Regions from separate parts of the Janthinobacterium sp. Mn2066 genome, predicted to be linked through region 2. Evidence: predicted binding sites of a transcription regulator. Region 2 holds the regulator's gene; each other region holds the start of a gene.

Evidence for each region. The regulator sigma-54, encoded in region 2, starts transcription at its own class of promoters, with help from an activator protein. The targets are predictions, from matches to a motif close to TGGCANGNAANCTGCTTT.
Region 1: the regulator sigma-54 is predicted to act here: its motif matches at 3,845-3,862, upstream of ACL9RI_RS23640 (ANTAR domain-containing response regulator).
Region 3: the regulator sigma-54 is predicted to act here: its motif matches at 4,648-4,665, upstream of ACL9RI_RS08675 (EDSAP-1 family PEP-CTERM protein).

Annotation. Positions count from the first base shown of each region.
Region 1 is NZ_JBMOUF010000014.1:10,691-16,600, forward strand. Features, by position in the region: gene ACL9RI_RS23620 (hypothetical protein) at 53-400, opposite strand; gene ACL9RI_RS23625 (hypothetical protein) at 400-1,086, opposite strand; gene cobA (uroporphyrinogen-III C-methyltransferase) at 1,204-1,971, opposite strand; gene ACL9RI_RS23635 (CmpA/NrtA family ABC transporter substrate-binding protein) at 1,983-3,098, opposite strand; gene ACL9RI_RS23640 (ANTAR domain-containing response regulator) at 3,152-3,808, opposite strand; gene ACL9RI_RS23645 (LysR family transcriptional regulator) at 3,932-4,825, shown strand; gene ACL9RI_RS23650 (methyl-accepting chemotaxis protein) at 4,836-5,910, opposite strand, start outside.
Region 2 is NZ_JBMOUF010000006.1:179,242-185,151, reverse strand. Features, by position in the region: gene lptB (LPS export ABC transporter ATP-binding protein) at 1-283, shown strand, start outside; gene ACL9RI_RS13360 (RNA polymerase factor sigma-54) at 288-1,766, shown strand; gene hpf (ribosome hibernation-promoting factor, HPF/YfiA family) at 1,836-2,195, shown strand; gene rapZ (RNase adapter RapZ) at 2,281-3,144, opposite strand; gene hprK (HPr(Ser) kinase/phosphatase) at 3,348-4,283, opposite strand; gene ACL9RI_RS13340 (PTS sugar transporter subunit IIA) at 4,320-4,802, opposite strand; gene queF (NADPH-dependent 7-cyano-7-deazaguanine reductase QueF) at 5,160-5,910, opposite strand, start outside.
Region 3 is NZ_JBMOUF010000004.1:34,819-40,728, forward strand. Features, by position in the region: gene ACL9RI_RS08640 (DEAD/DEAH box helicase) at 1-336, shown strand, start outside; gene ACL9RI_RS08645 (acyl-CoA thioesterase) at 425-883, opposite strand; gene ACL9RI_RS08650 (hypothetical protein) at 971-1,339, opposite strand; gene ACL9RI_RS08655 (hypothetical protein) at 1,469-1,606, opposite strand; gene ACL9RI_RS08660 (hypothetical protein) at 1,735-1,941, opposite strand; gene ACL9RI_RS08665 (nucleotide disphospho-sugar-binding domain-containing protein) at 2,115-3,326, shown strand; gene ACL9RI_RS08670 (EDSAP-1 family PEP-CTERM protein) at 3,526-4,506, shown strand; gene ACL9RI_RS08675 (EDSAP-1 family PEP-CTERM protein) at 4,749-5,729, shown strand.

The DNA of each region.
Region 1 (5,910 bases), on a different contig from region 2:
GCCGTCTATAGAAGTTTTTTTGTTTGCAAGGCAAACCGGTCGAACATGAATCTTAATAAGAAACAAGCTTCTTTGTCCTGTTTGAGAAGAAGCGGAGCACGTCGGGAGCCTTGATCGTAACTTGGACTTGCCTTGTTTCTCGGGTGATCACGTTTGCCTCGTGCACTACATCAATTTTGCTCAAAGGAGCGACTTCTTTGAGTGGTAGCAAGGCTGTTTTTCTGCTAGTTTGAGCAAAACCGATTGTTGCAGATGTAGGCAGCTTGGAATCTTTATGGCTACCAGCGATGTCAGGCATTTCAACTCGACCAGTGTCGGCGTTCGCAACGAGTGTTGCCAGTAACGCTTTCGGCGTTGTTGGCTTCAAGTTCTTACCTTTGCCATACTTTATCGTTGCCATCACAATTCCTTATGTTCTATGGCTTCGGCGATACGCTGCATAGACCAACTGTCCACACTGGATACGTCAAATTCCATAATACACCCGCACCCATGCTTTTCCCATAAATCATAGTGGCCACTGTCCCACAAGTCCGAAATACGTAGCTGCACGGCGTGATAGTCGATACCCCGGATATCAAGATCAGCTTTCATTCTTGTCAAAATATCGGGCTCAATAATTGCATCGTACCCTAGTTTTGGCCACACTATCCAGCCAACATCTGGATGGTTGGCCGCGTTTGCCATGATTTTCGTGAACCCCAATTGCCATGCCGCAATTGCCTCCGTTGCAAGGGAAAAAGCACCGATTCCCTGACCACGAAAAGGTTGCTTCAGATAAAACTCAACGTTATGCATCACGGATAAAAGCAAGCCACCTTGTGGTATCAGCAAAATTTCCCGTATCATCGGCCGCTTCAGGTATGGGTGTTCAACGCTCAGTACAACCGCTTCTGTTTCCCCCCAAATAGTACTGCTTGAGCTTATCTTTACCGATAATTTTGAACCATCAAAAGCTCCTGCCAGTTGCCATAATCTGGCCGTTATATCATGACCATTCAATATGATGGGTAAGATATCTCCAGCAGCGTGAAGAGTAATCTGCCCGCTAAAACTGACTGAAACATTGATGAGATCAGGCAGCAAAATGTCTCCTGTGGGTGACATTTCATTTTTTCTTACGGCATTTGTCTGTCAGATTACTCGCGAAACAGTACTTTCAAGGAAAGCTACTTTGTTTTGACATCGATAGTGAGTACAAGTTCACAGACCGTAGCGCATAAGTGAGTCGGAGTCCTCAGCCTCCCACTGATCCGCACACCGCACCACATCGCCAATCACGATAATGCTGGGGCTGCCCAGCCCGCTGGCCAGCAGGGCCGCTGGCAGTTCGCCCACGGTGGTCAGCAGCTGGCGCTGGTCGCTGCGGCTGGCTGATTGCACCACGGCGACCGGGGTGCCAGGCGCCATGCCGCCGGCCAGTAAGCCAGCCTGGATCTGTGCGCAGCGGGCTACGCCCATGTAGATGACCAGGGTCAGCCGGCTTTGCGCCAGGGCGGCCCAGTTTGGTTCGGAGGCGGCATCCTTGCCGTGGCCCGTGACGAAGATGGCGCCCTGGCTCCAGCGGCGGTGGGTGAGTGGCACGCCGATGCTGGCGGGTGCTGCCAGGCCGCTGCTGATGCCGGGGATGACGTCGACCGCTACGCCTTGCGCCATCAGGTGGGCGCGTTCTTCGCCGCCGCGGCCGAACAGATACGGGTCGCCTCCCTTGAGGCGCACGACGCGCTGGCCGGCCTGGGCTTCGGCCACCATCAGGCGTTCGATGAAATCCTGCGGCGTCGATTTGCAGCCGCCGCGCTTGCCTACTTCGATCACGCGGGCGCTGGCTGGCGCGTGGGCCAGGATGGCCGGGTTGACCAGGTCGTCGATCAAGACCACGTCCGCCTGCTGCAGCGCCTTGACGGCTTTGAGTGTCAGCAATTCCGGATCGCCCGGACCGGCGCCCACCAGTGTCACGTTTCCTTGTTGCATGATGGATTCCTTTATTTGTGGATGGCGAACGAGGCGGCGTAGCGCTCGGGTTCGCTGCCATCCCATACCACCCCATCGATCAGGGTGGAGCTGCGCAGCACGCCGGGCGGCAGCGGCGTGGCCGTCATGTCCGCCGCCTGGCGGTACAGGGCTATGCGGTTGACCTTGCTGGCCACGGCCAGGTAGTCGGGATCGTCCTTCAGCAAGCCCCAGCGCCGGTGCTGGGTCATGAACCACATGCCATCCGACAAATAGGGAAAGTTGACGGCGCCGCTGTTATAGAACTGCAAGCCATGCTGGTCTTGCCACACCTGGCTGGTTCTTACATAGTGCGGCTGGCTGATGGTGTCCAGCATGGTTTGTTTATTTTCAACAGAAGCGTCCAGCCAGCGGCCCGCTTCCAGCACGGCGGCGATGAGGGCGCGGCAAGTGTTTGGATACTTGTCGGCAAAATCGGCCGTCGTGCCCAGCACCTTGCCCGGATGGTCGGGCCAGATTGCTTGCGTGGCGGCCGCCGTGACGCCGATCTTGTCCTGGACGGCCTGCATGCCCCACGGTTCGCCCACGCAATAACCGTCCATTCGCCCGGCGCGCAGGTTGTCGGCCATTTGCGGCGGCGGCACGGTGACCATGCGCACCTCGCGCAGCGGATCGATGCCGTGCGCGGCCAGCCAGTAATGCAGATACATGGCGTGCGTGCCGGTCGGAAAAGTATGGGCAAAAGTGTAGGGGCGCGGCGCACTGCGGATCAAGCGGGCCAGCGAGGTCCCGTCGACGGCGCCCTGCTGTGCCAGGGCGCTCGACAGGGTAACCGCCTGGCCATTGTGGTTGAGATTCATCAGCACCGCCATCTCGCGGGCCTGGCCGCCGATGCCCGTCTGCACGCCATACACAAGGCCGTACAGCACGTGCGCGGCGTCAAGCTCGCCAGTGCCCAGCTTGTCGCGCACGCTGGCCCAGGATGCTTCCTTGCTCAGTTCGATCTTGATGCCAAACTGTTCATCAAAACCCAGCAGCGACGCCATCACCAGCGAGCCGCAATCGCTGAGCGGCAGGAAGCCTATCCTGAGCACTTGTTTTTCCGGCCTGGCCGATCCTGCTACCCAGGCGCTCATATTGTCCGCCATACCACTCCTGATTTAATTGCGCACCATTTCGGTGCATTGCACTGTCTGGATGCTTAATTGCCGAGCAAATCTTCCACGTCCAGTATTCGCTGGGCAATTTCCGCCAGCTTCAATTTCTTGTTCATCGCCATGCTGCGCAGCTTTTGGTACGCCTGCTCTTCCGATAGCTGGTGGTGACTCATCAGCAAACCCTTGGCCCGTTCGATCACCTTGCGTTCGGCCAGCTTGTGTTTGGTATCCGACAATTCCGCCAGCAGCTTTTGCTCTTGCCTGAAGCGCGCCAGCGCCACGTTCAGCACCGGCTGGATGCGCTCGCTCTGCAGGCCGGCCACGATGTAGGCAGACACCCCGGCCGCCATCGCCGCATCCATGCTGGAGGTGGTCGCGTCTTCGGTAAACAGCACGATGGGGCGGCGCTCGTCGCGGGTGGCGATGACGATGTGTTCCAGCACATCGCGCGCATCCGATTCGGCGTCGATGATGATCATGTCGGGCTGCAGCTGCGCGATGCGTTCCGGCAGGTAGATATCGGCTGGCAAGGAAGCAACGATGTCGTAGCCCGCTTCCAGCAAGCCGATGCGCAAGGCTGCGCCGCGCTGCGCCTGGGCTTGCAAGGCGGCATCCATCTCATGGCCGGCAGCGCTGATGGTATTGACCACCACGATGCGCAGCTTGTGCAGGGGCTTGGACAGGGGTGGTCTGGACGGCATGGTTTACTTGCTTGCTGGTGATATATACCTTGAACCTAAGCAAAAATCGAACCAGAGCATTGTTTTCGCTATGGCAAGCAATCTGTATTTGACTGGCAGGGCAGGGGAGCTATACATTATTGTATGAACTCGACTATTCCCTGGGAGCTGTACCATACTTTTCTTGGCGTGCTGACCGAGGGTTCGCTGTCGGGCGCGGCGCGGGCCCTGGGCATCACGCAGCCCACCGTAGGCCGGCATGTCACGGCGCTGGAAAAATCCCTCAAGCTGGTGTTATTTACGCGCTCGCAGGCGGGCTTGCTGCCGACCGAGGCGGCGCTGGCCTTGCGCGGGCATGCCGAGGCCATGGCCAGCACGGCGGCGGCGCTCGAGCGCTCGGCGGCCAGCCAGGGCGATGGCGTGCGCGGCGTGGTGCGCATCACGGCCAGCGAGGTGGTGGGGGTGGAAGTGCTGCCGGACATCATCGCCGCCTTGCGCGAACGTCATCCTGACCTGAAGGTGGAACTGACACTCAGCAACAAAGTGCAGGACCTGTTGCAGCGGGAAGCGGACATTGCCGTGCGCATGACGGCGCCGCAGCAGGAGCAGCTGATTGCGCGCCATGTGGGCCGCATCGAACTGGGCTTGTTTGCCAGCGAGCGGTATGTGGCGCAGCATGGTGTGCCGGACAGCATGGCGGCGCTGGCCCGGCATGCGGTGATCGGCTACGACCAGGTGACGGCGTATGTCCGCAGCGCGTCCAAGACCGTGTCGTGGTTCAAGCGGGAATTATTTTCATTGCGGGCCGACAGCGACCTGGCGCAGCTGGCCCTGATACGCAGTGGCGCCGGTATCGGCATCTGCCAGGCGCCGCTGGCGCAGCGCGCGCCAGCCTTGCTGCGCATCTTGCCTGAGCAGTTTTCCATGCAGCTTGATACCTGGATCACCATGCATGAAGACTTGCGCAACAGTCCCCGCTGCAAGGTGGCGTTCGACGCCCTGGTGGCGGGGATGTTGCAGCATGCGTCAGGGTCTTGATGCAAGCAGCTTAAAACTCTTCCCACTCGCCATCGGCGCTGTTGCTTACCTTGTTCAACACTTTGGCGCTGGGCGTTTGTGGCGATAACAGCGGCGCCGGCGCCGGGGTCTTACGCGCCGGGGCGGCAACCGTTGCCGGTGCCGCCTGCCGCACGGCCGGCGTGTGCTGGAGGCGGCTGGCGCTGCCTGCCGCCTCGCTCAGGCGGAACACGCTGACAACGCGCGCCAGTTCGCTGGCCTGGTCCTGCATCGCTTCGGCAGCGGCCGAGGCTTCTTCCACCAGGGCGGCGTTCTGCTGGGTAACCTGGTCCATTTCGGTGATGGCCTGGTTGACTTGCTCGATGCCTGCGCTTTGTTCTTCGCTGGCATTGCTGATCTCGCTCATGATGGAGGTGACGAAACCGATGCTTTGCACGATTTCTTCCATCGTCTTGCCTGCCTTGTCGACCAGGTGCGTGCCGGCGTCGACTTTTTGCACGGAATCATCGATCAAGCCCTTGATCTCTTTTGCTGCCGCTGCCGAACGCTGCGCCAGGTTGCGCACTTCGGTGGCGACCACGGCAAAGCCGCGTCCCTGCTCACCGGCACGGGCCGCTTCCACGGCTGCGTTCAAGGCCAGGATATTGGTCTGGAAGGCAATGCCGTCGATCACGGCGATGATGTCGACGATCTTTTTCGACGACGTATTGATGTCGCCCATGGTAGCGACCACGTCGGCCACCACGGCGCCGCCGCGGCTGGCGATGTCGGCCGCTTCGCTGGCCAGGCGGTTGGCCTGGCGCGCATGGTCGGTATTCTGCTTGACGGTCGAGGTCAGTTCTTCCATCGACGACGCGGTTTCTTCCAGCGAGCTGGCTTGCTGCTCGGTACGCGACGATAAATCCTGGTTGCCGGCGGCGATTTCCGCCGACGCGGTGGCGATGGTGTCCGTGCCGCTGCGCACTTCGCCCACGATGGACACCAGGCTGTCATTCATGGTCTTCAGGGCATGCATCAGCTGGCCCGTTTCGTCGCTGCGGTCGACCGTGATATTGCTGCTGAGGTCGCCTGCGGCCACCGTTTCCGCCACTGTCACGGCGGTGCGG
Region 2 (5,910 bases):
TGCCCGCGCGCTGGCCACCGATCCCCGCTTCGTGCTGCTCGACGAACCGTTTGCCGGCGTCGACCCGATCGCCGTGATCGAGATCCAGCGCATCGTGCGTTTCTTGAAGGAGCGCAATATCGGCGTGCTGATCACCGATCATAATGTGCGCGAAACGCTGGGTATTTGCGACCGCGCCTACATCATCAACCAGGGTTCGGTGCTGGCGTCGGGACGTCCCGATGACATCATCGCCAACGAGTCGGTACGCCGGGTCTATCTGGGCGAACACTTCCGTATGTGAGCCAATGAAACAATCATTGCAGCTGCGCACTTCGCAGCACTTGGCATTGACGCCGCAGTTGCAACAATCGATACGCCTGTTGCAACTGTCCACACTGGAATTGCACCAAGAGCTGGAACAACTGCTGACGGATAACCCGCTGCTTGAGCGTCTCGACGATCCGCTCGATCGTTCGCTGCGCCTGCTGTCCGACGGCGCCTTGAGCTCCACCGCCGCGCCGGCCGAAGCGCCGCCCCAGCCACCGAGCCAGGAAACACCGGCAGCGCCGGCCGAGGCCGATGGCTATGAGGGCGATGCGGGCGAAGCCACGGCGGCGCCGGACACGGGCGACAGTGACTGGAGCGAAGCGAGCCGGGGCAGGGCGCCCGAGGACGACGATGCGCGTCCGCAACTCGAAGCCCATCACTGCACCTTGCGCGAGCACCTGATGGAACAGATGCGCGTGACGGTGCTGGAATTGCGCGACCGCGCGCTGGTTGAGCTGATCATCGACGCGCTCGACGACAATGGCTACCTGGACGAGTCGCTCGACGATATCCTGGCGCGCCTGCCGGAAGAGCTCGACATCGACGCCGATGAGCTGCGCACGGCCCTGGTGCTGCTGCAAAGTTTCGATCCGCCGGGCGTGGGGGCGCGCAATGCCGCCGAATGCCTGGCCCTGCAAATCCGCCGCCTGCCAAATATTGCCCTGGTAACAAGACGCATGGCCTTGGCCATCGTCGAAAAACACCTGGCCTGGTTTGCCCAGCGCGACTTCAACAAACTGAAAAAAGCCCTCAATTGCGACGAGGAAGACTTGCGTGAAGCACAAGCAGTGATTCGCCAGTGCAACCCGCATCCGGGCGCCGTGTTTGCCTCCGACGTGTCTGATTATGTGGTGCCGGACGTGGTGGTCAAGCGCGGCCGCAATGGCTGGCAAGTGACTTTGAACAACGATGTCATGCCGCGCCTGCGGGTCAACGCCATGTATGCGAACCTGCTCAAGCAGGGCAAGGGCGAGGGCGCGATGGGCGTACAGTTGCAGGAAGCCAAGTGGCTGATCAAGAATATGCGCCAGCGTTTCGATACGATACTGCGCGTGGCGCAAGCGATAGTAGAACGACAAAAGAATTTTTTCTCGCACGGCGCCGTCGCCATGCGCCCCCTTGTGCTCCGCGAAATAGCTGATACACTGGGTTTACACGAGAGTACTATCTCGCGGGTAACAACCCAAAAGTACATGCTGACCCCGCATGGCATGTTTGAGTTGAAATATTTTTTTGGTAGCCATGTCGCCACCGAAGCGGGGGGCGAGGCATCGTCAACGGCGATACGGGCACTGATCGTGCAACTGACAGGAGCAGAAGACACAAAAAATCCTTTATCCGACAGTAAGATTGCGGACATGCTGGGGGAACAGGGCATGGTGATTGCGCGACGTACTGTTGCCAAATACCGGGAAGCGTTGAAAATTCCGCCAGTGAGCCTGCGTAAGTCTTTGTAGTTTTTTCGGTTCCTCTACGGGTCGGATACGATGGACTCCGCACGAACCTGATCATCTTTAGGAGTGTGTATGAATCTCACCATCAGCGGACATCATCTTGAAGTGACACCAGCCATCCGTGAATACGTACAAACGAAACTGGAGCGTGTGAAACGTCATTTCGATCAAGTTATCGATATTGCCGTGATTCTGACCGTCGACAACCTCAAAGAGAAAGCAAAACGTCAAAAGGCCGAAGTCAATTTGCGTCTGAGCGGCAAGACCGTGTATGTGGAAAGCCTGGCGCAAGACCTGTACGCCGCCATCGATACCCTGATCGACAAGCTGGACCGGCAGGTGATGAAATACAAAACCAAAGTGCAAGGGCACGGTAAAGAGGCGATCAAGCATCTGCCAGACAACACAGAAGAAGCCGCTATCGCCGTGTAAGGCCAGCCGCTTCCCACCGTTGTGATCAAAACTAAGGGCGCATATGCGCCCTTTTTTGCGCCTGTTTTTTGCGTTTATTTATTTCTCAGGTGCGTTCCCGATGACGCAATACCACCCGTTCACTCGCACTGAAATACTGCGCCAGACGCTCTGCCATGTAGACGGAACGGTGTTGTCCCCCTGTGCAACCGAGGGCCACGGTCAGGTAGCTGCGGTTGTCGGACTTGAAGGACGGCAACCACTTTTCGATAAAGGCGCGTATGTCGCCCAGCAATTCAATCGCGCTGGGCTGGGCGTCGAGGAAGGCGATCACGGGTCCATCGCGGCCATCGAGCGGGCGCAGGCTCAGGTCATAATAGGGATTGGGCAAGGCCCGCACGTCGAAGACGAAATCGGCGTCGAGCGGCACGCCCAGCTTGAAGGCAAACGATTCGAAAAACAGGGTCAGCGGCGCGCGTTCGGAAGCGACGATATCCTTGATCCAGGCGCGCAGCTTGTTCGCGCTCAATTCGGACGTATCGATCAGGTGACCGAGCTGTTCGATGGCCGACAGGCGTTCGCGCTCTTCCGAAATGCATTCGATCAAGGTGCGGCGGCTGGCCGGATTCTGGTTGGGGCGCAATTCGTGCGACAGCGGATGGCTGCGCCGCGTTTCAGAAAAGCGCGCCACCAGGGCATGCGTGGTGGCCGTCAGGAACATGACCTTGACATCATGTCCCTGGTCGCGCAGCAGGGCCACATTATGCGGCAGGCTGACCAGCGATTCGGCGCTGCGCGCATCGACGGCCACGGCCAGTTGCGGCGTGCCTTCATCGAGCAGGGTTTGTACCAGGCTGGGCAGCAGGGCGGGCGGCAGGTTGTCGACGCAATAATAGCCGGCATCTTCCAGCACATTGAGTGCGACAGATTTACCGGAGCCGGATATTCCGGTGATAAGGACGATATGCATAGGGCCGATCATACAATAAAGATCGCTTCCATGCCCTTGCTGCCACTATCTTTACAAATTATTGCAACTTGAGTACGGCATTGTTTGCATCAGATCTTATGGTTGAGGGCAAGCTGGCCAGCGACTCAATTTGGGGTCTGACCCGCCGGGGAAATGTGTCCCAATGGGACACATTTCGATTCTAAAAGAACAGACCCCAGTATTTAATCCCCGCTCATTGCTAATCTCTGCCGCTCCATAAATTCCTGCAAGGTATCAATCCCCCGCAGTTGCAGGATGGTGTTGCGCACGGCCGCTTCCAGCAGCACGGCGATGTTGCGGCCGGCGGCGACGGGGATCACGACCTTGCGGATGGGCAGGCCCAGCACGTCTTCGGTGGGGAACAGGAAGGGCAGGCGTTCGACTTCTTCTTCCAGCGCATTGCGGCGCACCAGGTGCACGATCAGTTTCAAGCGCATCTTGCGGCGCACGGCCGTTTCGCCAAAGATGGCCTTGATGTCGAGCAAGCCCAGGCCCCGCACCTCCAGCAGGTTTTGCAGCAGCGGCGGGCAGCGTCCTTCGATCATGTTCGGCGCGATGCGCGAGAATTCGACGGCGTCGTCGGCCACCAGGCCGTGGCTGCGCGAGATCAGCTCCAGGCCCAGTTCGCTCTTGCCCAGGCCCGAGTCGCCCGTGATCAGCACGCCCACGCCCAGCACGTCCATGAAGACGCCATGCATGATGATGCGCTGCGCCAGCTTTTTCGACAGGTAGACGCGCAGGAAGTCGATCACTTGCGCGGCCGGCAGCGGGGTCGAAAACAAGGGGATATTTTGCTCGTCGCAAATGGCGAGGATGTCGGGCGGTGTTTCGAGGCCTTGCGCGATGATCAGCGCCGGCGGGCCGCCAGCGATCAGTTCACCGATCACGTGGGTGCGTGTATTGACCTTGAGGCGCTGGTAATAATTGATTTCCTGGTGGCCGAACACCTGGATGCGGCCCGGGTGGATCAGGTTCAAGTGGCCGACCTGGTCGGCCGCGGAAGAGACATCGCCGGAGATCAGGCGTTCGCCGCCAGGGAAGCCGGCGAACCAGCCCAGTTGCAGGCTTTCACGATTATCGTCGTACAGGCGTTGTATCGTCAGCGGCGTTTGCAACATGGCGGTCTTCTTCAGGAGTGGAGGAATACCTGAAGTTTAACCCGCCGCCTGCAAGCTGGGTTGCCAATTGATGATGCGCTGATGTACCGATTTCGGATCGGGATCGGTGGCCAGGGCCGTACGGAAGGCGTCGTCGGAAAACATTTCAGCAATTTCCGACAGGATTTCCAGATGTTGCTGCGTTACATGATCTGGAATCAGCAGGAAAAACAACAGATTGACGGGCTTGCCATCCGGCGACTCGAACGGAATCGGTTCGGCCAGGCGCACGAAGGCGCCCAGCGGCGCTTTCAGGGTCTTGCTGCCCTTGACCCGGCCATGCGGCACGGCCACGCCATGGCCCAGACCCGTCGAGCCCAGCCGTTCGCGGGCAAACAGGTTGTCCGAGACGGTGGAGCGGGCGATGCCGTAATTGTTTTCGAAGATCAGGCCGGCTTGCTCGAAAGCGCGCTTTTTGCTGGAGACTTCCAGATCCAGAAGGACATTTTCGAGGGATAGTATTTTGCTAAGATTAGTCATGACACTCAGTGAAATGGTGCAATGCGCAGAGGGCTTGCGAGCCGAATTATAGGCCTGTTTTCGTGGCCTGTAACGCCAATTCTCGACAGTATACGCCCGCTTGGGGCGCAGTGGGCGCTCGTGTACGCGCCATACTGTCATTAATTAAAAGGTAACATCGAGATGAATTAGCTATTTCTCGATTGAAAACGAATGTCTTTCCGGTTTTTCCGTCGCAGAAAGACAATTTTCCGATTTTTCCGTGCTTTTTTCGTATTGCGTGGTGTTGCAACTACGTTGTATTAAAACACAGCCGACATTCCTGTCGGCATCGTTTTATCCTTTACACGGCCTTTATCGCCCTTTTATTGACGTGCCTCATTGACGGGCATTCCGCAAATTACCCGGCATCTTGCCCGTGCTGAAGTTGCTGCGCCACGGGTTGATATCGAGTCCGCCGCGGCGTGTGTAGCGCGCGTAGACGGACAGTTTTTGCGGTGCGCACTGGCGCAGGATATCGACAAAGATGCGCTCCACGCATTGCTCGTGGAATTCATTATGTTCACGGAAACCGATCAGGTAGCGCAACAGGCTTTCCTGGTCGATTTGCGGTCCTGCGTATTCGATCTGCACGCTGCCCCAGTCCGGCTGTCCCGTCACCAGGCAATTCGACTTGAGCAAATGCGACACCAGCACTTCTTCCACCGGCGCTTCGTCCCTGGCCGCTTTCAGCAGCAGGGGCGAGGGCGTGTATTGCGTGATCTCGATATCGAGGCGGTCCAGCAGCACGCCATCGAATTCGCCCATCTTCAGCTTGCCGAAATCTTCCTGCAAGGTCAGTTCCACCTGCACCGGCGCGCCAAAACCTTGCGATAAATCCTGTACCAGCAAGGCGCGCAGCGCATCGGCGCTGGCCAGCCTGGTCTGGTTGAACGAGTTCAGGTACAGCTTGAACGATTTCGATTCGATGATGTTGGGCGAGTCGGCCGGGGCGCTGACCTTGGCGATCGCCACTTGTGGCTTGCCGCGCAGGTTGAGCCACGACAATTCGTAGGCATTCCAGATATCGAGGCCGAAGAAGGGCAGGGTGCCGTGCAGCGCCAGTTCATCGCGCTTGCCCTGGCGCGGA
Region 3 (5,910 bases), on a different contig from region 2:
ACCGGCCGCGCTGGCCGCAATGGCCTGGCCATCTCGCTGGTGAACCACGCTGAAGGCATGAACGTCAAACGCATCGAACGCTTCACCAAACAATTGATCCCGGTCAATGTCATCGAAGGTTTCGAGCCTAAGAAAACGGCTTCGGCACCACGTTCGAGCGCACGTCCAGGCGGCTGGAAACCAGGCGACAACCGCGGCGGCGCAAAACCAGGCCAACGCACCTTCAGCAAGCCAGGCGCACCACGCAAAGATGGCGCACCGAGCAGCGGCGGCGGCTACAAGGGTTCCAACCCGCGCAGCACCGACGGCGCACGCCGCAGCTATGGCGACCGTTAATCACGGACCAGCCGCTCTGCCAGTGAGCAAGCAATAAAAAACGGCCGCCAGATCACTCTGGCGGCCGTTTTTGCATGTCTGGACAAGCTTATTTCTTGGCTACTTTCTGGCGCGACAGCTTGCGCAGCTTGGCTTGCTCGAAGCGCTGGTGCTGCTCCGGCGTTTCCAGCACCAGCGGCGGCACGGCGACCGGCTTGCGGTTGGCGTCGACGGCCACCATGGTGAAATAACAGCTGTTGGCGTGGCGCACCAGGCGCTGCTGGATATTCTCCGTCACCACGCGGATCCCCACTTCCATCGAGGTCGTGCCCGTATAGTTGATCGAAGCCAGGAACGTCACCAGTTCGCCCACGTGGATCGGTTGCAAAAACATCACCTGGTCCACCGACAAGGTCACCACGTAGCTGCCCGAATAGCGGCTGGCGCAGGCGTACGCGACACTGTCGAGGTATTTCAGGATGGTGCCGCCGTGTACGTTGCCGGAAAAATTGGCCATGTCCGGCGTCATCAGCACCGTCATCGTCAATTCATGGGCCGACCAGTTCATCGCGCTGTCCACAGTATTCTCCAAAGGGGTAAATTAAAAAAACGGCAGGGGGAAATGAAAACCGGCCCCAGGGGCCGGTTGCAAGCCTTACAGGCCCAGCGTATCGATATCGGCCAGCGAATCGCGGCCTTTGTCGGAAATGTCGTGCCCTTGACCATCGGCGCGCGCCTGGATATGGGCTTTCTTGCCCAGGAAATAGGCGACGTCGGTGTCGAGCTTGGCCAGCGGGTCGGCCGCGACAGCGCGCAAGCCCATGATGCAGCGGCGCACAAACAGCAGTTGCTGCGCCTTTTCCGTGATGGACAGACGGCCGTCCCGGGCATAGCTGAGCAGCTTCAGGCCGGACAGGCGCTTGGCGTTGCGGGCGACGCAGGCGCTGGGGCGCTCGGTCTTGATGCCGCGTGCAACTTGCTCCAGCGCGTCATATTCATCGGTTGTTAATTTCTCGTTCTTCATTACTTTTCCATAAAAGGCCAGGTGTTCGGCCCCCATGGTACGCGCCCCGCTGCACATCGGCAACAGGCAAGACCATTCAGTTGCCGCCGCCCGGGCAGGCGGCGCACTGAAATATGGCTAAAGCAACGCTTATTTCACGCTACGCAGCAACAGCCACGCCAGGCCGCACCCTGCCACGGCGCCAGCCAGCGCCAGCGCCATCAGGCTTTTGCCGGCAAACGCGGGGCGGCGGCCCAGGTAGATCTTGTTATATAAGGAATTACCCATGATGGTCTCCTGTACAAGGGTGATGATGGTGTCCCATTATAAGAACAGAATCGTGACGGCCGCGTGACACACAACAGTTAGCACTTAATTTGTATCCACTCGGCAACAATATTGCCATTTTTTGTTGTTTAAATGGCGTGTGCAAACGATGGGCGGATCGGGGCCGCGCCCATCTTCACGGGTGGCTGGGGCGGCGTCGGCTCCTCGATCGGCACCGGATCGATATGCGGTGGCTTTTCCGGTGGCGGCGTGAGCGGATCACCTTCCGGCGGTGGCGGAATATCGGGTTCGGGCGTGCTGTGCGCGCGCAGGGCAGGCTGAGGAAAATGGGTCATGACAGCTCCTTTCGTTTGCCCTTGACAGTACCCGATGACAAAAAATCATGGCGCTCGACTGCACCGAAAAAAATAAAACCGCCCAATGGGAACCTGCCACGCAATACCCTGTCTTACTTTCAGTGCAGTCATAAAAAACATGGACACCGAGATCGACACTGATATAGACACCGATGGCTCGTAAAAAAATCCTGTTTATCGCCGAAGCCGTTACCCTGGCCCATATTGGCCGTCCATTGAGCCTGGCGCAAGCCTTGCCGGAAGACCAGTATGAAGTGCATTTTGCGTGCGCCGCTGGCTATGATTTCTGCTTCAAGGAGACCCGCCTGCGGCGCTGGTCCATCGCCAGCATCCCCTCCGCGCAGTTCCTGCACGCCCTGGCAAAAGGCCAGCCCGTGTACACGGAAAACACCTTGCTGCGGTATGTGGACGATGACCTGCGTTTGCTGGCCGAAGTGCAACCGGATCTGGTGATTGGCGACTTCCGCCTGTCGCTCTCGGTCAGTGCGCGCCTGCAGGACATCCCCTACATCAGCATCAGCAATGCCTATTGGAGTCCCCATGTGCGCCAGCATTACACGGTGCCCAGCTTGCCACTGACGAGCGTGCTTCCCATCTGGCTGGCTGATCCCTTGTTCCGCCTGATACGCCCGCTGGCCTTCGCCTCGCACGCCGTGCCGCTGAACCGCGTGCGCCGCCACCATGGCCTGCCCTCGCTGGGCGGCGACCTGCGCCGCATCTACACGGATGCCGACCAGACCCTGTACGCCGATATCCCGCAACTGTTTCCACCACACGCCATGCCCGGTAACCATGGCTACCTGGGCCCCATCACCTGGGCGCCGCCGCTCGTTGCACCCGACTGGTGGCAGCACCCTGAACTGGCTAGCGGGCGCCCTATCGTCTACGTCACCCTGGGCAGCTCGGGCCAGGGGCAGCTGCTGCCGCGCGTGCTGCGCGCGCTGGCGCCGCTGCCTGTGACGGTGCTGGCCGCCACCGCCGGCACTATCGAGCTGTCGTCCGTGCCGCCCAATGCTTTCGTGGCGCCCTTCCTGCCCGGCGACGCCGCCGCACGGCGCGCCAGCCTGGTCATCTGCAATGGCGGCAGTCCCACCAGCCAGCAAGCGCTGACGGCGGGCGTGCCCGTGATCGGCATCGCCGGCAATCTCGATCAATTCCTGAACATGCACGCCATTGCCCACGCCGGCGCCGGACTGCTGCTGCGCGCCGACCGCTTGCGCGAGGCGGCGCTGCGCCATGCCGCCACCCGCCTGCTCGACAGCGCCCGGGCCAGGCACGCTGCGCGGCAGCTGGCAGCCGCCTTCCACGAATATGCCCCCGCACAACGCTTGCAAGCGCGCATGCACGCACTGCTGACGTCCTAGCCTGCCACAGCGCGTCGGCTTTTCTTACAGCGTCGTGCGCAATACCTGCCTAAAATCAATATTCCTCCTTCAAGTCCTTGATTTACAAGGCCATGCAAGCCTTGGCATGGAAGTCGCTTTAACTCCCGCATGCGCATTTGCGCACAGGATCCGGGTCAGACTTTCTTCCACCAGCAAGCAGATGAATGAGGTAAGCAAAATGAAACTGTCTCAACTGAAACTTCTTCCGGCAGCGGCGGCGCTGGCCATGCTGTGCGCCGCCGGCAGCGCCCAGGCAGGCGCCTACGGCTATTCCTACGACAACATCTTCGGCCTGACCATCACCAATCCAACGGGGATCGTCACGGTGGCCAGCACCACCAATATCTCGCGCAGTACCTCCACCTTGAACGGCACCAGCATCATCAACGGCGGTTCCGGCATACTCGACTCGCCGCAAGCGGCCCTGGGCGCCGTCACCAAGGGCGAGAACGACTTCACGCAACAGGGGCCGAACGGCACCTACGCACGCGGCGATGCGCAAATCGTCAGCACCCAGTTCCCGCCCTTCCCGCCGGGCGCCACGACCACGCAGGCGGTCAACGTGGCCGAAGCGCATCTCGACAGCCCCGGCACGGCCGACGCCTCGGGCCGCAATGGTTCCACCACGGGCTTTTCCGTCAACTTCGTGGTCGGTTCGCCGACGGCCACCCTGGCCTTCAATTTCCTGGCCAACCCGTTCATGCAAGTCTTCCTGAACGGCGACGTCGGTCCCGGCTCATCGGCCACGGCCAACCTGGTGGTGACTTTCAGCATCACCAATGCGGCCGGCATCACCGTGTTCAACTGGGCGCCCGATGGCCTGCTCGGCTCCGGCATCACGGGTGGTACGGAAACGGCCGACGGCGCCAACCTGAATACCAATCTGTCGACCAACTTCCTGACCCGCGGCAATCTGTTCACCTATGACCCGACAGGCTGCGGCGCGCCCACGGGAACGGGCGTGGGCACGGCGTGCGGCGGGACCTTTGCGGCCCTGACCAATACCCTGGTAGCCGGCAACTACACCTTGACCCTGAACGCGGTGGAAAGCGTCGATCTGGTGAAAGTGGCGCCCATGCCAGAACCAGGCACCCTGGCCTTGCTGGGCCTCGGTCTTGCCGGCCTGTGCTATTCCAGCCGCCGCAAACTCACGGCCTGACAGCAGCTTGCGCGGGGCGACGGGCGAGGGCTTCCTCGCCTTTTTTATGCGCGTCGGCTTTCTTTACAGGCATGCGCTTCATACCTGCTGAAAATCAATAAAACCGACCCAAGTGCCTGATTTACAAGGCACTGGCAGTACTGGCATGAAAGCCGCTTTAGCGACTGCATGGACAGCTGTCCCACCCAAGGACAGGGCTCAGACTCTTTTAAACGGCAAGCAAACACCACGAGGTATTCCAAATGAAACTGGCTCAACTCAAACTTCTCCCGGCGGCAGCTGCGCTGGCCATGCTGTGCGCCGCCGGCAACGCCCAGGCAGGCGCCTACGGCTATTCCTACGACAATATCTTTGGGCTGGTCATCACCAATCCCACCGGTTCCATCACGGTCGCCAGCAGCAGCAATATCTCGCGCGGCACGGCCACCTTGAACGGCGCGAGCGTCATCCAGGGCGGTTCCGGCATCGTCGATACGCCACAAGCAGCCCTGGGTGCCGTCACCAAGGGAGAAAACGATTTTACGCAGCAGGGAGCGAGCGGCACGTATTCGCGCGGCGATTCGCAAATCGTCAGCACCCAGTTTCCCTCCTTCCCTCCGGGCGCGGCCAGTACGCAAGCCGTCAACGTGGCTGAAGCCCACCTCGATAGCGCCGGTTCGGCTGACGCATCGGGCCGCAACGGCTCGAATACGGGATTCTCCGTCAACTTCGTGGTCGGTTCACCCAGCGCTACCTTGTCTTTCAATTTCCAGGCCCATCCGTTCATGCAGGTCTTCCTGAACAGCGATATCGGCATAGGCTCTTCCTCCACCGCCAACCTGGTGTTTTCCTTCACCATTACCGATGCAGCCGGCAACACCATGTTCAACTGGGCGCCCGATGGCGTGGTCGGCTCCGGCATCATGGGGGGCACGGAAACGGCCGATGGCGCCGACCTGAATACCAATTTATCGACCAATTTCCTGACGCGTGGCAACTTGGCCACCTATGATCCCATGGGCTGCGGCACGCCCACAGGCACCGGCGTGGGCACGGCGTGCGGCAGCTTTTATGCGGCACTGACCAATCCGCTGCTCGCCGGCAGCTATACCCTGACCCTGAATGCCGTGGAAAGCGTCGACCTGGTCAAGGTGCTGGCCGTGCCGGAACCGGGCACCCTCGCCTTGCTGGGCCTGGGCCTGGCGGGCCTGTGCTATGCCCGCCGCCGCAAGATCACCGTTTGAAAAACACCAGGGAACAGGGACGGGGCACGCACCACGCCTCGCCTACGCTCCGTATCAACAGGGGCTTGTCGGCATTCTTTACATGTGCACGCCCGGGCACCCGGGAAATGGAGCCTTGCATTTTGTAAATCATTGATTTAAAAGAACAAATATCTTCTGGCAAGAAAATTGCTCATTCAGC